2 regions of the Paenibacillus sp. FSL K6-3182 genome follow, and region 1 is predicted to be linked to the other one. Evidence: riboswitches for the same ligand, from Rfam matches in the RefSeq annotation. Region 1 holds a riboswitch; the other holds the start of a gene.
What was found. A riboswitch is a leader RNA that binds a small molecule or an ion and turns the genes downstream of it on or off. The one in region 1 is predicted to bind cyclic di-AMP.

Region 1 (17,052 bases):
GTTCACCACTATTGAAGATATTAACGAAACACTTATTCCCTCGAAAGAAGGATTTTACTGGATTGACGCTGATGTGGAGGATCTTGCTATTTTACAGCCCCTATTCAGCATGCACGATCTGGCAGTTGAGGATTGCCTCAGTGAAGAGGAGCAGCGTCCAAAAATTGAAATTTACGAAAGCCATTATTTTATTGTAATCAACAGCATACGATTTGATGACGAAGAAATCTTCCTAAGGGCACTCAATATTTTCCTTGGCCGCCATTTCATTATTACGGTCACCAAGCAAAAAATTAACGAGCTTCGTTCTCTAAAGCCTGTGCTGTGGGAACAAGAGGTTAGCCGGCCCGATTATTTCTTGTATCATCTCGTCGACATTGTTGTCGATAATTATTTCCTCGTTGGCGACCGTATTGATACGCGCATCGAAGCGCTTGAAGAAGATATACTAATGCATACTAAGAAATCGCATTTGAACGAAATCATCGGGCTCCGCGGTGAAATATTGTGGCTGAGGAAAGTGCTCGGTCCACAACGCGACGTCATTGCAACGCTTAACAAAAAAGATCTGAAGCTCATTGATGATCAGCTGCAAAAATATTTCAGCGATATATACGAGAATGCCTTGAAAATTGCCGAGTCCTTCGATACGTACCGCGATCTCATGGGCAACTTACGCGAAGCTTATCAGTCCAGCGTATCCAACCGTGCCAATGAAATCATGCGCGTATTTACAGCAATTACGACTATATTCATGCCGCTGACCTTTATAACGGGCATCTATGGGATGAATTTCGATTTCATTCCAGGCCTTCACCTTCGCTTAGGATCATACATTTTACTTGGTATCATGCTGCTGCTTGGCATAAGCATGTTTTATATTTTCCGCAAAAAAGAATGGCTCTAGAGACCTGTGCCATATTCATTGCAGAGCTGCACTCGTACGGGCAATTTATGCCTAACGAGCTGCAGCCTTTTTGCTGTAATGGCCGCTATCCTTTATAATAGTAGAATATGAGTTTGAGCATTAAGTACCTATGAGAGGGGGATTGACGTGAATATTAGTCAGCTTGAAACACTCCTTACGATATCCAAAACGATGAGCTTCAGGAAAGCTGGCGAGCTGCTGAATCTCACACAGCCTGCTGTTTCGGCACAAATCAAAAGCCTTGAGGATGAATTCAAAACGATTCTCATTAATCGCAATCAGCCAGTTACGCTAACGGAACACGGACAAGTTTTTTTGGAGCATGCGGAGCAAGTTCTTTCGATCGTGGAAGAACTGAAGCAGAAGCTTTCAGATATGAACCTTACGCCGCAAGGACACATATTACTCGGAACTACGGCTTCAATAGCGATTCAGATTTTACCGCGCGTGCTATCCTATTTTCAAAACCAATTTCCTTTTATTAAAACAACGATTCATTCCATGCCCTCATCCCAAGTTATGGCCAGTGTCGAGAACGGGTCAGTCGATATAGGGATTACATATCTTTCTGAAAAAAATCCGAACGTTTCCTCCTCCGTCCTTTATTATGATACATTTGAGCTCGTCGTCCCTCCTTCCCATCCCATGAGCAGGTTGACGCATACGACAGTTGATACGCTTAAGGACATTCCAATGATTATGCTTGCTCCAGACACGCTTGGCAGGAGATTTGTCGATCAAATTTTTCGTAAATACAATATTCAACCCAATATCGTAATGGAGGTTTCCAGCAGTGAAGAAGTGAAGCGCATGGTTGAAATTAATTTAGGCGCCGCAGTCGTATCTAAACTTTCGATAGCAAATGAACTCCGTATGGGTACACTAAAAATGATAAAGGTCAACGAGCTTGAAATAAGTCATCCCGTTGGAGTGGTTTATAAATCAGGCCGTTACATCAATACCGCACTGAAGCAATTTTTAAGTGATCTAAAAGGCATGCCTGAGCATCAATTCATTAGCAGCGAATAGTCGACAAGAAGCTTCCACTAGACAAATAACTAGGAGAGATAAAAAATGAAATTCGACTTACATACCCATCATTTTAGATGCGGCCACGCCGACGGCAATATCGAGGATTATATTTTAGCCGGAATTGAAGCCGGGCTTCAGGTTATCGGCATCTCGGATCACTCCCCCTTCTTTTATCATGAGAATGATCAGCCTTCGCCAGGCATTGCAATGGCAAGAAGCGAATTCACCAATTATGTTAATGAAGTATTGCGGTTGAAGGAGCAATACGCAGGCAAAATCGAGGTTATGCTTGGAGTAGAATCGGATTTTTTTCCTAAATATGTAGACAGCTACAAAAAAGCCTATGACGGCGTGCCCTTCGATTATATCATTGGTTCTGTTCATCAAGTTGGCGACATCAGCATATTCAATCGCAATCGGTTTAAAAACTTAAATGAACAGCAGCATATTGAAGTGAAGCAAAGCTATTATGATCTTATCAAACAATCTGCACGCAGCGGCATGTTTGATATTTTGGGACATATCGACGCGATGAAGGGGTATTACCCTGCTTTCTCCGATATACCTGCTAATAAGGAAATTGACGATGCTTTGCAGACGATTGCCGAATGCGGCGTTTCCATAGAGATTAATACATCAGGCAGTACCAAAGATGTAGGCGGATGGTATCCATCGGATGCAATCTTGGAGCGAGCACTTCATTTTGGAGTCAATGTGACGTTTGGTTCGGATGCGCATAAGCCAAGCAGAGTTGGCGAAGATTGGGAGCTCGTACAGAAAAGGCTGAAGGAAATTGGCTTCTCACAGTGGGTTTTCTATCGCAAGCGCCAGCAAGTTATTGTACCGATATAAGAGCACATGAGGGGCTTTAGACAAAAAAAGTGGACCTGCACGTCGCAGGTCCCAAAAGGATATATTAAAAAGGGGGTCTTGTTTATTATAATAGCCCACTAATGTAATGAGACGATAACAGAACTATTTCATTTGTGTAACAAATTTGAGGGGTTGGAAAACGATGTGGCTCATTACAGCCATCAGCAGCGCTGTTTTATTTGGACTAGCAGGCTGGTGGATGAAAGTATCACAAATGCGGGGCGGCTCTACAAGAACGCTGCTGCTCGGATTGTATGCTTCTGGAACGTTAGGTTTTGGGGTGCATGCGGCGCTTGAAGGAACGTTTTTCTTTCTTGCTGATCCGAGGGTATGGATTGCAGGCATCATAATAGGAGCAGGCTCAGCATGGGGAAACGCTTTGTTTATGAAAGCATTGCATTTTGGACCCGCCAGCTTGACCTCTCCCCTAACGAATATGAACATTATCTTAGTTGTCGCTTTAGCGACCTTGTGGTACAACGAGCCGCTCAGCGCTTCGGAGGCAATAGGCATAACTCTGCTTCTGCTTGCTGTCGTCTTTATTGCTCATAAACGAAAGGAACCGCTCACGATTACAGAAAAAAGATGGTTCATTCTCGTCTTTTTGGCAGTCGTGCTATTTGCGCTGCGCAATGGTGGATTAAAAGTCACCGATGAATTGGATCTTCCTAGCGCCCCGATCCTGTTCATTGCTTATGCCCTCTCTCTCTGCTGGTTTCTCATCCCGGTCAAAACGACCGCTGCACGCACCTCAGAGCGAACTGGACTTTGGCTCGGTATTGTTGCGGGTCTGTTCTCATACGGTGGATTGCAGCTTTATGCAGTCGCTATTGCTACCGGACAAGCGAATCTTGCAGCGCCTATCTTTGCTACGAACAGTCTTGTCGTAGCAGCTGGCGCTATTATATTTTATAAAGAGAAGTTGACGATCCTTCAGTGGACAGCCTTTGCTTGTACCATTCTTGGGTTGATTGTTATTCGATTGTAATTCGCGAACGCTTTTCCTGTATTTTCCTAACTTTAATATAGTAAATATAATATACGATCAAACAATCGCATTCCCACTGAAATTAACTTACTTTTAGTTTGTTCGTATGGTACAATAGTATTACAAAAAGCGGGGTGATACGGTTGGATTATTCGACAATGTGCCCAAAGTATGAAGCCGCAGCCGACATTTTAGGCAAGAAGTGGACTGGCAGAATTATTCGGGTATTGCTTGGAGGACCAAAAAGGTTCAAAGAGATTAAGGAACAAATTCCCGAAATGAGCGACAAAATGCTAACGGACCGGATGAAAGAGCTTGAAACATTAACGATTATTAAACGTCAAGTTTATCCAGAAATGCCTGTACGTATTGAATATGAGCTAACCGACAAAGGCAGGGAGCTTCAGCCAGTCATTGAGTCCATTCAAACTTGGGGCGAACAATGGATGTAAGATAAAAAACCGCTTAGGCGGTTTTTTTTATTGCCTTCTCTTCTTTTATCAGGAATTGACAAAGGATTATTTATCTACTATCATTGATAATAATAATCAATATCACAATATGCAAATAAAAAACCCCCGATCAGATCGAGGGTTTCCTATAAATCAATTGGACTACATGCCAAGCCATTTTTTGAATAGATGTTTGGTTGTATCTTTATTGATTGCTGCGATTGAAGTCGTAAGCGGAATGCCCTTCGGACATGCGCGAACACAGTTTTGCGAGTTGCCGCAGCCTTCGATGCCGCCATCTGTCATAAGTGCATCCAGACGTTCTTCCTTGTTCATCTCACCTGTTGGATGAGCATTAAACAAACGAACCTGTGAAATTGCAGCAGGACCGATGAAGCTATTCCGATCATTTACGTTCGGGCACGCTTCAAGGCAAACACCGCAAGTCATACATTTGGAAAGCTCATAAGCCCATTGACGCTTCGTTTCTGCCATCCGCGGTCCAGGACCCAGATCATACGTTCCGTCGATTGGAATCCATGCCTTAACGCGTTTCAAGGCGCCAAACATCCGCTCACGGTTAATAACAAGGTCACGAACTACTGGGAATGTTTTCATTGGTTCAAGACGAATCGGCTGCTCAAGCTTATCGATCAAAGCGCTGCACGCTTGACGAGGCTTGCCGTTGATGACCATTGAGCATGCGCCGCATACTTCTTCCAAGCAGTTGGAATCCCAGCATACAGGAGCCGTGCTTGCGCCGTCTGCCTTTTTCGGATTACGTTGAATTTCCATCAGGCCGCTAATAACGTTCATATTAGCGCGGTAAGGAATTTCAAACTCTTCCGTATATGGTTTGGAATCAGGAGTATCTTGGCGAGTGATGATAAACTTAACCGATTTTGTAGCTACAGTCGTTTCAGCCATCATTATTCTCCTTTCTTCTTGTCGCTCGAGTAATCACGTTTACGCGGCTTGATCAAGCTTACGTCGATATCCTCGTAAGAAATTTGTGGACCTTCCTTCGTCCATTTCGCAATCGTCGATTTCATGAAATGCTCGTCGTCGCGTTCTTGGAAGTCTGGTTTATAATGAGCGCCGCGGCTTTCGTTGCGCAGCAATGCGCCTAGCGTCATCGCTTCAGAGAGCTCAAGCATGTTCCAAAGCTGACGAGTAAAGGCTACGCCTGCATTGTTCCATTGCGCTGTATCGTTAATGTTGATATTCGCATAACGCTGCTTCAGCTCTTTGATCTTGTGGATCGTTTGCTCCAGCTTGTCATTAAAGCGAACTACCGTCATATTGTTCGTCATCCATTCGCCTAGCTCTTTGTGAATGACATATGCATTTTCAGTACCCTTCATATTTACGATGCTGTTGTACTTGTCCGTTTGACGCTTGTTCTCGCGGTCAAATACGGAGGAAGCTACATCTTCAGCTGATTTCTTCAAGCCTTTGATATACTCAACAGCTTTTGGTCCAGCTACCATACCGCCGTAAATAGCGGATAGCAAAGAGTTCGCGCCAAGTCGATTCGCACCATGGTATTGATACTCGCACTCACCGGCTGCAAACAGACCAGGAATGTTTGTCATTTGATTGTAGTCAACCCACATGCCGCCCATTGAATAGTGAACCGCTGGGAAGATTTTCATCGGGATTTTCCGTGGATCGTCGCCCATGAATTTCTCATAGATTTCAATGATACCGCCGAGCTTAACATCAAGCTCCTTCGGATCTTTGTGAGACAAATCAAGGTAAACCATGTTTTCTTGGTTGATACCAAGCTTCTGATCTACGCACACGCTGAAAATTTCACGAGTCGCAATATCACGAGGAACAAGGTTTCCGTAAGCTGGGTATTTTTCTTCTAGGAAGTACCAAGGCTTACCGTCTTTGTACGTCCAAATCCGTCCGCCTTCACCACGCGCTGATTCCGACATCAAGCGGAGCTTGTCATCGCCTGGAATAGCTGTTGGGTGAATTTGAATGAACTCGCCGTTTGCGTAGTTAACGCCCTGCTGGTAAACTGCGCTGGCAGCTGTGCCGGTGTTGATAACAGAGTTCGTTGTTTTGCCGAAAATAATACCAGGACCGCCTGATGCAAGAATAACTGCATCTGCACGAACCGTGTGAACTTCCATCGAGCGAAGATCCTGTGCTGAAACACCGCGGCAAATGCCGTCATCGTCAACAACAGCGCCAAGGAATTCCCAGTGCTCGAATTTGTTAACTAGTCCAGCTGCTTCCCAGCGGCGAACTTGCTCATCCAGTGCATAAAGCAGCTGTTGACCTGTCGTTGCGCCTGCAAATGCTGTACGGGAATGCTTCGTGCCGCCGAAGCGACGGAAATCCAGCAAGCCTTCAGATGTACGGCTGAACATAACGCCCATCCGGTCCATCAAGTGAATGATGCCTGGTGCCGCATCACACATTGCTTTAACTGGCGGTTGGTTGGCGAGGAAATCTCCGCCGTATACGGTATCGTCGAAATGCTCCCATGGAGAATCGCCTTCTCCTTTTGTATTAACAGCGCCATTGATGCCGCCCTGTGCACATACTGAGTGGGAACGTTTGACCGGTACTAGTGAAAACAGATCAACGTGAACGCCAGCTTCTGCTGCTTTGATGGTAGCCATCAAGCCTGCAAGACCGCCGCCTACGATGATAATTTTATTTTTAGCCATAACGTTTCGCTCCTTGTCTACAAACTAACCGATATTCGTAAGTGCCAATGCAGCACTTGCAGCTTCTTTGAATTGATCTCCGCTGAACGCAATAAGCGAAAGAATAAACAATGCTGATACGACTACAAAAACGCCCATGCAAATATATGAAGAGATGCGTTGAGCTTTCGGGCCAATCGTAATGCCCCAGCTGATCAGAAACGCCCAAAGGCCGTTGCTGAAGTGGAAAACAGCTGCTAATACACCAATAACATAAAGTACGAAGTAAGTAGGGTTGCTCGCAATCTGATTCATCGTTGATCCCAGTTCCTCATGCGTGATGTTGCCGAGATAAACTTGAATCCGAGTTTGGAATACGTGCCAGAAAACGAATACAAAAGTAATTACCCCTGTAATCCGTTGTGCGGTAAATGCCCAGTTCCGGCCGTACTTAAAACGCCCCGTATTCGTGTTCGATTGGTAAGCGACATACAAGCCGTAAATACCATGAAACAATAGCGGGAGGTAAATGCCGAAAATCTCGAGCAGCGGCAGCACGGGCATGCTGTTAATGAGAGTTACGCCTTTGTCAAAGCCTTCAGGCCCGCGTTCAAACGCCTGGTAGTTAGTCAGACCATGCACGACGATAAATCCGCCGAGTGGAATGATCCCGAGAAGCGAGTGAAGCTTGCGCGAGAAATACGAATTTCCTTTCATGTCATTCCTTCTCCTTTCAAAACTGTGAGTGCTAGCATGCTTTTTCTTAAAATATAAGAATGTATCGGTTTCCCCTTTATACATTGCTTATATTCCAGCGCAAACGAGGTGCTGTGCAGCCAATGGTTGTCATCAGCAGTTTACGCTTGGCAAATCATTCTACATTGTAACCCCAGCATGTATGTCCGTCAACAAAACTCGACACATATTAGCCACACTTCCCATCCTACTCCTTTTAAGCTTATAATGGAATTGCTTATTTTTTATAATTTCTTATAACAAAATGACATAAGGGGTTTCATTCATGAATGAAGAGATGCATGTCTTTACCGTTATTGTGGAACAGTCCAGTATGAACAAGGCTTCCGCCTTACTAAACCTGTCTCAGCCTGCACTGTCTCGCAAAATTGCCAAGCTTGAGCAGGACCTAGGCTCTCCTTTGTTTCATCGCATCGGAAAACGGCTGGAGCTTACTCGAATTGGGCAATTGACCTATGAATATGCTTTGGAGCTTCGCCAGCTTCATCGCAAATATTTGCAAACCGTCTCTGAGTTCACCTCGGCTGGACATACGACCCTTACCATTGGCGCAAGCTTGACGACGCTTCAAACGACTTTGCCCGATCTCATTCAAAGCTTAACTTCTACCCATCCGGAGATCGACATTAAAGCGATTACCGGCAAGACGCATGAAATCGTATCGCTCGTGCGAGATCACAAAGCCGATATCGGCATTGTCGCCTCTAGTATTGAAGATTCAACGCTGCGGTGCATTCCGCTGTTTGAGGATCATCTATCGCTCGTGGTGCCTCGCAATCAGGTTATTACCGATAAAGGCACGCTGGGTATACAGGATGTGACCGGCATGCCGATGATCTTGTTCTCCAAAGGCACTTGGTACAGGTTGTTGACCGACGAGCTGTTTGACAAATATCATCTTCAGCCGGATGTGCGAATGGAAATTGATTCGTTTGAAGCTATCCTTCGGTTGCTGCATACTTGCCGTGCTGCGACGCTCCTGCCTCAATCGTATATGCGCAATCAACTGCTTGAAGACAATGATCTTACCGTCATTCCCATTCGAGAACTTGAAGATACAAAACGTACCACCTCGCTCATTCATGCGGACTCGGCCGCCCTCAGCCCGTCCGTTCGCCTTTGGATCAACGAGCTTGCAGCAGGCTTCCCCAGCAAAAAGGACAGCAGCTTTTAAAATAGCTGCTGTCCTTCAGCATTTCCAATATTACACTTCCAAATCCATTTCAGCCTAATCTGCCTTTTCTAATGATAAGCCTCTTCCACTACATAAAAAAATTAACGGATAACGGATGCTTCGAAGTCTTCTATTTGCTCATTTGTTCCTATAATAACCATGACATCACGAAGTGAAAGGACATCCGTTGCTGTCGGTGCAATAATGATGCCATTGGGCTTATTTATGGCTACGATGCTGCATCCAAATCTAGCTCGCGGATTAAGATCATGCAATGACTTGCCATCCAAGCATTGCGGTACAGCAAGCTCGGCGATCGTATACTCTTTGGAAAGCTCGATATAATCTAATAGATTTGGGGATACTAGCTGATGCGCAACTCGAATACCCATATCGCGCTCAGGATAGACCACGCGGTCGACACCGATTTTCTCAAGCACCCGGCCATGCAGTTCAGTCAAAGCTTTCGCTACAACTTGCTTCACTTCCAAATCCTTAAGCAGTATGGTTGTCAAAATGCTGGATTGAATGTCATCGCCAATCGCGACAACTCCGCAATCAAAGTTTCTTACACCCAAGGAGCGCAGCGCTTCTTCATCCGTACAATCAGCTGATACAGCATAGGTTAGAATACCGCTCATGTCCTGAACGGCTTCCTCATCCTTATCTATTCCAAGCACCTCATGGCCAAGCTGGACGAGTTCGCGCCCTAAGCTCGAACCAAATCTCCCTAAGCCGATGATGACAAATTGTTTCTTTTTAATTCCCACTTGCAAAGTCTCCTATCCAATCGTAATTTTGCCCTCTGGATGCCGATAAAGCTCTTTCTCTGTACGAGGCCCAAGCGCGTATGCGAGCGTCAGGGGTCCAAGTCTTCCGGCAAACATGGTTAATGCAATGACTATTTTCCCAACAAGGCTCAGCTCTGGCGTAACACCAACGGATAATCCTACTGTTCCAAATGCTGATGTCGCTTCAAACAATAGCTTTATAAAAGCTTGATCCTCCGTCATCGACAAGATCATCGTTACAATAATGACAAGCGATAAAGAGATCAAAGTAATCGTGAGTGCTTTAAAAATTCTGTCTTTGCCTAATCTGTAACGGAAAAGAACGATGTCCTCTCGTCCTCTAATCATTGCAAATACAGCGCCGACCAACGTTGCAAAGGTTGTTGTTTTGATGCCGCCGCCCGTCGAGCCGGGCGAGGCGCCAATAAACATTAATATAATGGTGAAAAACATCGTCGCTTGCCGAATAGCCGTATAATCAAGCGTATTGGCTCCTGCCGTCCGCGGCGTTACCGACTGGAAGAACGAAGACAAAATTTTCCCGCCCCAGTCCAGAGAGCCCAGTGTCTTCGAATTCGAGAATTCAAAAATAAATATGACGAGTGTCCCTACTGCAATAAGCGTTCCTGTCATAGATAGCACGACCTTACTGTGCAGTGACAGCTTGCGGTTTTTGCGGAACTCCATCAGGTCCGACATAACAACAAAGCCGAGTCCACCCGATATGATCAGCATCATAGCTGCAATATTGACGACTGGATCAGATACGTATAAGGTCAAGCTGCGATAGTTCCCAAAAATATCAAAACCAGCATTGTTAAACAATGAAACCGCATGAAAGGCTCCAAAATAAATCGCTTTGCCCAGCGGCATATCAAATGCAAACCTCGAAGCAAACAACGCAGCGCCAATAAGCTCTATTGTCAATGAATACACAATAACGCGTCTAATCAAACGCACGATGCCTTCCATGCTCGACTGGTTCATGGATTCCTGCAGCAAAAGCCGCTCACGCAGCGAAATCCTCTTGCGAAGTACGAGCGCTACCAGCGTCGCCATCGTCATAAATCCGAGTCCACCAAGCTGGAACAGGCACATTAATATGATTTGACCCCATATAGAGAAATAAGTTCCAGTATCAACGACAACTAACCCTGTTACACAGGTTGCCGAAGTTGCCGTAAACAGCGCATCTATAAAAGGCAATCTCTCACCGCTTACCGATGCAAAAGGCATGGATAATAATAAGGCACCCAGCAATATAATAAGAGCGAATCCACTTACCAAAATACGCGGGGGTGACCACTTCAAAACATTCCAACTAACCTTCATCCATTTCCCTTCTTTTTGATTATGTCATATTGTCATTTTTGTTTTTAAGCATAAAAAAAAGCACTGGAAACTCAAGTGCTCGTGCGATGAGTCCTGTTCCAATACGCCTTCGAGGTTAGCTGACGGATTCGGGCCTGGACAGGCAGCCCTATTCAGCGGAAGAAGACGATGCTTCACCGCTAAAATTCACCCCATGCTATCTAATGTTAAACTGCTTTGCTTTCAGCAGGTTCATCCATTTAGACAACTTTATGGTTCCCCCGATTTCCTTAGGAAATTCGGCTATGCTATGCAATTAGTATGACGATAACGATTATAATCCCTAAGCACTCCTGATATAAAGGTGACGTTTATGACAAACAGGACGATATTAGCTCAAATTAGGGCAATGGGACGAACCAGCACATAGCTAGCTTGCTGGACATCGTTATTTCGCATTTTTTTGAAAACAAACGGTCATTTTCATTGGATAATTTAGGGATTCATATGTTAAGGTAATAAAATGAGCTATTTATTATGAAGACAGTTGAGGTGAAACTATGATTGATTCTATTAAACCCAATGAATGGAAACGATTTATATGGGCAGCAGTTGCTTGCTTTATTATTTATGGGGCCGTACAAATCGTTCCCATGATTACGGCTATCTCATCTGGCGAAATGAATACCAAGGTCATAACGAAATCAGCGGCGGAGGATAAGGCGTCTGCATTTGTTGAAAAAGAAACAGGCTTGAAGGTGAAATCGGCTAAAGCCGTACATCAAACCGATAAAATTATGAATGGCTACTTATCTAAATATGAGCTAGTCAAAGCATATACGGATAAATATGACCCTAGGTTTCCTACAGATACGTTTCAGGTTGATCTTAAATTCGCAAGCGGCGGCAGCGGATATGTTTATCTACATATGCATAGCGGGAAAGTCGTAGCTTGGAACTTGAAGCTTGAGGGGGAACAGCTATCAGATGCAGATAAAGCAAAAGAAGCTATTGCCTTCCTAACTGCAGGAAATTTCAGCGGTACTGAATTCATAGGCGGTCAAATATTGCCTAATGGCGACTGGCAGCCTAAGCCTCCTGCAGGTTATTCCATTAAAAATGCTCATCTTAACGTATTGGTTAACGCTCTTGTCGTGAATGACCGTACGATCATTACTAAATATAAACCGATATTCGAGGCTCCATCCGATTACATAAACTATGTAAAGAAACAAGATAAAATAGCTGGATACCTTACCTCTATCGGTTATCTGTTCATGAGCTTCGTTTTATTCGTCTTAGCTATTATTTACTCCGTTTTGTATCGAAAACATACATCCTTTAAATACGGAATCGTATTAACGATCATTTATTTAATTACTTATACGATCATGAATTTAAACGTTCTGGATGGTATCCGGGCTACGCTCGGCGAGACGGATATGGCAGGCGCTACCGTTTCGATCACTGCCATCGTAAGTGTTCTGCTAGCGATTCCAATGGCAGGTTCCATTTATGTATCCATCGTTGCCGGAGACGGCCTCTGGAAGGCGCAGGGCCGCGCTTTATGGCCGCGCTTCGGTCAGAGAGGGTATGGCGATTATGTTTGGCGCAGCGTGGGCTTGTCCTATTTATTCGCGATCATCCTATTCGCAATTCAATCGGTTATCTTTATCGCCTTGAAGCTGTCCATTGGCACTTGGGAAACATCAGATGCCTCACAATCCCCATACAATATGGGCATTCTTTGGCTGATGCCCGTGCTTGCTTGGGCTGCCGCAATTGGCGAAGAAGCCGTATTCCGCTTCTTCGGTATTGGACTATTTCGCAGGTGGTTTAAAAACACGTTTGCCGCAGCACTGCTGCCTACCTTCTTCTGGGCGCTGGGCCATGTGATGTATCCTTTTTATCCGTCCACGACGAGACTGTTTGAGCTGATGATTATCGGACTGTTGTTCAGCTTTATCTTCGTCAGATACGGCTTCATTACAGCCATGTTCACCCATGCCATCTTCAACAGCGTTGCAGTTGGCCTATCCTTGCTCACTATTGGAACAGCACCGAACATAATCTCAGCTATTTTCTTCTCCGTGCTGCCGGTACTGATTGCATTTGTTCTAAAATATTTAAGTCACAAAAAAGAGAAGAAGCCGTCTATGACGACGACTCCTCCCCTAGAGCAGCTATAATTTGCGAAGCTAATTTATCACCAATAGATAGAGGCCGAAAGTCTTCGACTGAGGCCTCTTTTATTTTTTTGATCGAGCCAAAATGCTTGAGCAGCAGCTTGCGTCGTTTCTCGCCAATGCCCGGAATCGAATCAAGCTTCGACTCCACCATGGACTTGGCGCGCTGCTCGCGGTGGAATGTAATCGCAAAGCGATGCACCTCATCTTGAATGCGCTGCAGCAAATAAAACTCCTGGCTGTCCCTTGGCAAAGGAACAATCTCAGCTGGATCTCCAGTCATAAGCTGCGCTGTCTTATGCTTCGCATCCTTCACAAGACCGCAAACGGGAATGTACAACCCAAGCTCATTCTCAAGCACGTCGAGCGCCGCAGATATTTGCCCTTTGCCCCCATCGACTACAATCAGGTCCGGCGGAGCTAATTCCTCTTTCACCACACGCTCGTAGCGGCGCCGTATGACCTCGCGCATCGTTTCGTAATCATCTGGACCTTGTACTGTCTTCACCTTGTATTTGCGGTATTCCTTGCGGTCTGGCTTGCCGTCCGTAAAGACAACCATAGCCGAAACGGGATTCGTCCCCTGAATATTGGAGTTATCAAATGCCTCGATTCGGCGTACTTCATCCAGCCCTAGCCAGCCTGCAAGCGACTCTGACGCTTTAACGCTTCGTTCCTCATCTCGTTCGATGAGCCTGAATTTCTCGTCCAGCATCACCCTTGCATTATCGATAGCCATCGTTACGACCTCGCTCTTGCGTCCGCGCTGCGGCATAAGCACCTTAACCTTCAGCCAGCTGTGCAAGGATGCAATGACATCGTCAGCGTGCGTAGCTGCTGCCTCATCAACTGCTGCCACTCCGCCCGCTGATTCCACCGCTTCCAGCTCAGGCGGTATTGGCAGCAGGATTTGCTTAGGCAATGCCGGATTATCGCTATAATACTGCGTAACGAATGTCATGAAATCATCATACTCTTCCCCGTAATAAGGAAAAGTTGTGCCGTGCCGCTCAATGAGCTTACCCTGGCGCATGTACAATATTTGAACGCACATCCAGCCCTTATCTACTGCAAAACCAAAAATATCACGGTCAAGCGCATCGGACATCGTAATCTTCTGCTTCTCCATGACCGCATCGATTGCAATCAGCTGATCCCTAAGCTCCTTCGCCCGTTCAAATTCGAGCTTCTCGGCTGCTTCCTCCATCTTGCGCTGCAGCTCATTTTTCACGACATCTTGACCGCCGTTCAAAAACTTTGAAATTTCTTGAATCATCCGATCGTATTCGCTCTGCTGCACATCAAATTCACACGGTGCAATACATTGTCCTAGATGATAATACAAGCACACCTTATCTGGGAGTGTCTTACACTTGCGAAGCGGATATAGCCGGTCCAGAAGCTTCTTTGTCTGCTGAGCGGCATAAGCATTCGGATAAGGGCCAAAGTACTTGCCCTTGTCTTTAATGATACGTCTTGTGACCTCGAGCTTCGGATGTTTCTCGTTCGTAATTTTGATATAGGGGAACGTTTTATCATCCTTTAACAGGACGTTATATCTTGGATGGTATTGTTTAATTAAGTTGCATTCTAAAATGAGTGCTTCCATATTGCTAGAGGTTACAATGAATTCAAAATCACGAATTTCAGATACGAGCCGCTGCGTCTTGCCATTGTGGCTGCCGTTAAAATAAGAACGCACGCGATTTTTGAGCACTTTTGCCTTGCCTACATAAATGATGACGCCTTCGCTGTTTTTCATGAGGTAACAGCCTGATTGATCCGGGAGCAAAGCTAGTTTGTTCCGTATCGTCTCTTTTGCCTCTGCAAGCTGCTGCTCTGCCTGCTCCCGATCCGTTTGCTGATGATCCATGCTCTCGCCTCCGACTGCCATATGATTCTGTTCATATTTTATCATAACTCGGCTATACTTTGTTTTACAATTGTCACCGGTTCTGGCTTTACAACTGTTTATCTGTTTGAGTATACTAATATAAGTTGAATAAACCGATACTACATAAAGACGACCGTAAATTGGTTGTTACTTACGCAATCGGTCTTTTTCAAGGAGGACGTCAACGATGGAAAACGTAAGAGACCCGCGCGAGCATTTTAACGAAGAGCCTCGCCATGACTTGATGGACGTCGTTTTCGGCTTTGGCGGCATGCTCGGTTTAATGACCGTCATTTTCGCTGTTGCTGTAATCGTGAAATTCATCATTTCATAAGAAAAAGGAGCAGCTCGCTGCTCCTTTTTTTTGTTGCCTATCAACGATACGCGGCTGATACATCAGATATAATTCCGCTACACTTGTTACTTTCTCATTAAATAAGGATACAAGAAAATAAGTCCGAGAATATAAAGCAATAACGCAAACAACGCAGGTGAAAGATGCAAAAAATCGATATAACCGATGGATAGATGAACACTTAAGCCCGCATAGAAGCCCGGTGCTCCGCCAAGCAGCAGCGTCCACCATATCCAGCGCGTTCCCTGCTGGATTCCCCATAGCGCAATAATAAGAATGGCCAGTGCAGCACAGAACAACGCTCCGCCAAATCCTGCTCTATCATGGGCTATCAACGGGATGAGTTTCAAGTTCGCCCCATTCAGCTCGTTATGCGTCGTATTCAAATAAACCAAATCCGACTGTACGAACACCTCTGTAATCCCAACGCCTGCGATCGTTAAACCGCCTACAGCCAGCGCGAAGCCCAAAACGACAAAACAAAATTGTCCATACATCGCCAAACGCCATATTCGATCATTACGAACATTAACTGGCAAGCGATAGGGCTGATCCGGATTTTTGCGCATGGATAGCAGAAACATCGGGAACAAAAAAGCAGCAGCTAGCGCATGCAGCGGATCGAAATAACCGTAGCCAAGAAATAAGAAAAAGCTTAAAAACCCAACAATACCAGACGTCATCAAAGCCGTTCGAGCCCAGTGCAGACTATGCTTTAATCCATGTCTAGCCAGCTGAACATACAATATTCCAATTGTAATCATCGTTCCGGAAAGCGTAATTCGGTCATGAGACATAAAATGCAGCAGATGATGGTTGACGTGCTTCAGCTCGTCCAACGTCATGTCTATAAAATTCAAATCATAGGACAGCAGCACCGTAGTCGCAGCAATAATCCATGACAATATTCCGCCAATAATCATGCCGATTCCAAGCAGGAGCATCCAGCCCCAATGCTTCCAGAATGATGGAGTCACTTGCGCAGGAAGATCTCGGACCTGCTCATAAATGACAGCTTCATTAATCCGTTTTGGCAGACCAGGCCCTGCATAAATCAGTCCGCTGTGAAGTAGAACGGCGTTAGCGCCTGCTTTCAGCAGATCTAACGCATCCTGCGGCTCATGCACGCCCCCGCCCGCTTTGATTAGCAAGTGGGAACAGTATTCCTTTCGCAGCAGCTTTATTTTGGCCAAAGTAAACGCCTTGGCCTCTTTACCCACGCTTGCGCCATAGCCCTCGTTGTTATCTTCGCAGATTGCTTCTCCAATGACCACGCCTCTCCAAACTCCCTCTGCTGCGTGGATCAGCGAGATTAGGCTGTCATTAGAAAAGTCAGGCGGAACATAAATAAACAAAGGTTTATTAGCATGCGGTTGTGCGGAAGCGTATCCGGCTATACCTTTCAAAATAGTGTGGGCTTCTTCGAGGCTCCTTGATGAATGCAGGACATCAACATAAAAACCAACCGCACCCGCTGCACTTAGCCGCACCAGCATGCTTTTAAGCTCGATTAGAGCCTGCTCGCAAGAAGCATGCGGCATTGGAGCAATTCTCGCAAGCTGCGGCAACGAATGTCCTGGCTTTCCCATACGCTCAGCATACTGCTCTACACCGTCGTTTTCATAATAATCTGGATATCGAATGGT
Region 2 (3,694 bases), 3.7 Mb from region 1:
ATCCGCGTATCGGCGAAAATCGGGAATGGAAAAAAGCGCTTGAAGCTTTTTGGAAAGGTGATTTGGACGAAACGGTATTCCTTCAAACCCTTGAAAGTATTCGTCTTAACAACTTGAAGCTGCAAAAGGATAAAGGAATTTCTTTAATCCCTGTTAATGATTTTACGTTATATGATCAAATGCTGGATACTGCAGCGATGTTTGGCCTTGTGCCAGATCGTTTTTCCTATGATGGAGGTCCTGTTCCCGTACAGACCTACTACGCAATGGCGAGAGGGACACAGGAAGCACAAGCCTGCGAGATGACCAAATGGTTTAATACCAACTATCACTATATCGTGCCAGAACTTGCGGATGCAGCTCCGGTACTGACGGAAAACCGTCCGCTGATTGCGTACCGCGAAGCCAAAGAAAAGCTTGGTATTGAAGGTAAACCTGTCATTATCGGTCTATACACCTTCCTCAAGCTGTCGAAGGGCTACGATGCCAAGCAGCTTCCGCAGCTCATTGAGCAGTTTATACCGCTTTATGCTCAGCTGCTTAAGGAGCTTGAGCAAGAAGGCGTACAATGGGTGCAAATCGATGAGCCCATCCTTGTTACCTCTATTTCTGAGGAAGAGATGCAATGGGTTGAATCGATTTATGCAAGGCTGAACCAAGCAGCGCCAGCGCTTAACATAATGCTTCAAACGTATTTTGAGGCAGTTGAGCATTATGAAGCTGTAGTTGCTCTCCCGGTACAAGCGATCGGTTTGGATTTCGTTCATGGTTTGGAGCAAAACTTGAAGTCGCTTGAGCAATTTGGTTATCCGAAGGATAAGCTCGCTGGTATCGGACTTGTAGACGGACGCAACATTTGGCGCTCAGACTATAAGCAAAAGCTCGAATTGCTGCAAAGGATTTCGGCATACATTCCAGCTGAGCGCACGATCGTTCAATCGTCATGCAGCCTGCTGCATGTGCCGGTAACGGCAAAAAACGAAACCAATCTGCCAGTAGAGCTGCGTGAGGCGCTTGCATTCGCGGAAGAAAAGCTGGATGAAATTGTGTGGCTAAGTGAAACAGCGACAGTAAATGAGGCGGACATCTCAGAACTGCGCAAGCTTGAGCTTAAGCTTAACGGCGAGCGGATTCATCATTTATCCATTTCTCCTGCCCGCAATCGTCAAGCTGCTGATGCAGCAGCGGTTGCGGCGCATCCTTCAACGAGGCAGAAGCCATTTGCGGAGAGACAAAAGCTGCAGCAGAAAAAGTGGAATTTGCCTTTCCTTCCAACAACGACCATCGGCAGCTTCCCGCAAACGCTGGATGTACGTCAAGCAAGGCAAAAATGGAGAAAAAATGAGCTCAGCTCACAGGACTACGCTTCATTTATCAACGATAAAATTAAAAACTGGATTGAAATCCAAGAAGAGCTTAACATTGACGTCCTCGTTCACGGTGAATTTGAGCGTACGGACATGGTCGAATTTTTCGGAGAAAAGCTGGATGGGTTCGCATTTACAAAAGGCGGCTGGGTTCAATCGTATGGTTCCCGCTGCGTAAAGCCGCCGGTCATTTATGGCGATGTTGTATTTACTGAGCCAATGACAGTAACCGAAAGCGTGTATGCGCAGTCGCTGACAAGTCGTCCGGTAAAAGGGATGTTGACGGGTCCGATTACGATTTTGAACTGGTCATTTGTCCGCAACGATATCACACGGGAGCAGGTTGCATACCAAATTGCGCTTGCACTTTCAGAGGAAGTAAAGGCGCTTGAGACTGCAGGCATCGAAATGATTCAGGTTGATGAGCCAGCTTTGCGAGAAGGCTTGCCGCTTAAACGCAGTGATTGGGATGCTTATTTAAAATGGGGCGTGCATGCCTTCCGTCTATCGACTTCAGCTGTGCGTGACACAACACAAATTCATACACATATGTGTTATTGTGAGTTCCATGATATTATCGATTCCATTCTTGCGCTGGATGCGGATGTCATCTCCATTGAAACCTCGCGCAGCCATGGCGAGCTGATTCATAGCTTTGAGGAGAACACCTATGACCAAGGCATCGGCTTAGGCGTTTACGATATTCACAGCCCGCGTGTACCGTCCGTGGAAGAAATGGTCAGCATGATCGAGCGCGCCATTAAAGTGCTCGATCCTACGCTCTTCTGGATTAATCCGGACTGCGGCTTGAAAACACGCGGAATGGAAGAAACGGTTGCTTCACTGCGCAACATGATGCTGGCTACTTACCAAGTCAGAGAGCAGCGTGCTGCATTAGCGAAGGTTTAAATCCTAAATACAATAAGACAGTCCAGAACTAGGTTATCTGTTCTGGACTGTCTTTTTTTTCTTATGAACGAAATTAATCCAAAGAGATGTAGGAGACGGAACGTTGACGCAAAACAGACTCTTCATGGTCGTTGCTGTACGGGGCTGCATCGGCGGATTGTGCTAGGACATGCTTGACGGCGGAGACGAATAAGTCGAGAACGCGCCCATCCTGATCCGTTTTGTCATAATGATACTGGTTAAGAGGTGGTAGAGGAATGCTGCCGATAAAAGACTGAAGCAGGTCGCTCCATCGTTCTAAGTCAAGGGGCTCTTCTGTGTCGCTGGCAAATAGTTCACTCCAGCCGAAGCCTTGATTGCTTGTTAAACGAAGACATACGCGATGGCCTGCAGAATCGACGGCAAGAGCAGGAATGACGAATAGCTCGATTCGTGTGACAGATAAATAAGGGGTCTGTTCCGTAAAAAGATGCAGATTTCGTGCACAATTTGTCAACATATACATCTCTCCTTTATTCGCTTACGAGGTTAGCTGTCGGATTCGGGCTAGAGAGAAAGCCCTACCAGGGTTACAAATCCCTGGATTCACCCCTTGCGAATCGATTTCGGTCGATCGCGATGGTTCCCCCGCTTTTTCATTCGAAAAATTCAGCGTAAATAGTTTACTCTTAATTATACCCTTCATTAGCGCATCTGTAAATCAGAAGTGCTTAAAATAACGATACATAGGAGATAGCTTGTTTAAATAAAGTATGCTCTTCACGGTCATATTCACAGTTTGGAAAAGAGTAATGATTGGATTCTATATGCAATGCAGCGGCTGCAAACAAATGATATATACGCTCGTCCTTCATCATTGGATCTGTTTGAAAAACAAAAGGTGACGCAAGAGGAAGTGTGCCGATGAACCTTAGCAGCATACTGCTCCATCTGATCCAGTCGCGAGGCTTCTCGGATTTTTTAATAAACAGCTCACTCCAGCCATGACCACCAGCAGTGGAGAGTCTTAGGCAAACACGGTAACCATTCGATTCAAGCATGGAAGCCGGCAGCACAAACATTTGAATTCGTTTAATTTCAAACAAGGCAGCAGGATGATTATCCAAGCTTGGTAAGGGTACTTCAACTGGTGTAGACATCAATGAGATCTCTCCTCGATTTGAATAATTCACCGATAATACTCAGCCATATTGGCTTGCCGTCTATGGTAAACCCGAAATGCAATATTGTAAAACTGTGGTATATCGTGAAAAGGCAGCCATATGCCATATTAAAAGAAATCCATTCGTTATGGCAGCAAAAAGATATTTATTCTTCGAAATACTCGTTTATTCTCTTCCATTCTCAATTATAGAGAAATCTGATTATTCACGCATAAAATCGTTAGAAAGGGAATGAACACTATTTTTGAAAACAAG

Region 2: linked by a shared signal. The riboswitch ahead of MHH56_RS08155 (hypothetical protein) and the one ahead of MHH56_RS25225 (TrkH family potassium uptake protein) in region 1 are both predicted to bind cyclic di-AMP.

Annotation. Positions count from the first base shown of each region.
Region 1 is NZ_CP150265.1:5,722,949-5,740,000, forward strand. Features, by position in the region: gene corA (magnesium/cobalt transporter CorA) at 1-907, shown strand, start outside; gene MHH56_RS25180 (LysR family transcriptional regulator) at 1,055-1,957, shown strand; gene MHH56_RS25185 (histidinol-phosphatase) at 2,003-2,812, shown strand; gene MHH56_RS25190 (DMT family transporter) at 2,976-3,821, shown strand; gene MHH56_RS25195 (helix-turn-helix domain-containing protein) at 3,965-4,273, shown strand; gene sdhB (succinate dehydrogenase iron-sulfur subunit) at 4,436-5,200, opposite strand; gene sdhA (succinate dehydrogenase flavoprotein subunit) at 5,203-6,960, opposite strand; gene MHH56_RS25210 (succinate dehydrogenase cytochrome b558 subunit) at 6,985-7,656, opposite strand; gene MHH56_RS25215 (LysR family transcriptional regulator) at 7,961-8,869, shown strand; gene MHH56_RS25220 (TrkA family potassium uptake protein) at 8,971-9,633, opposite strand; gene MHH56_RS25225 (TrkH family potassium uptake protein) at 9,652-10,992, opposite strand; cyclic di-AMP (ydaO/yuaA leader) riboswitch at 11,082-11,286, opposite strand; gene MHH56_RS25230 (CPBP family intramembrane glutamic endopeptidase) at 11,532-13,160, shown strand; gene uvrC (excinuclease ABC subunit UvrC) at 13,126-15,030, opposite strand; gene MHH56_RS25240 (YqzM family protein) at 15,239-15,385, shown strand; gene MHH56_RS25245 (hypothetical protein) at 15,472-17,052, opposite strand, start outside.
Region 2 is NZ_CP150265.1:1,873,059-1,876,752, forward strand. Features, by position in the region: gene metE (5-methyltetrahydropteroyltriglutamate--homocysteine S-methyltransferase) at 1-2,276, shown strand, start outside; gene MHH56_RS08155 (hypothetical protein) at 2,350-2,775, opposite strand; cyclic di-AMP (ydaO/yuaA leader) riboswitch at 2,779-2,940, opposite strand; gene MHH56_RS08160 (hypothetical protein) at 2,987-3,415, opposite strand.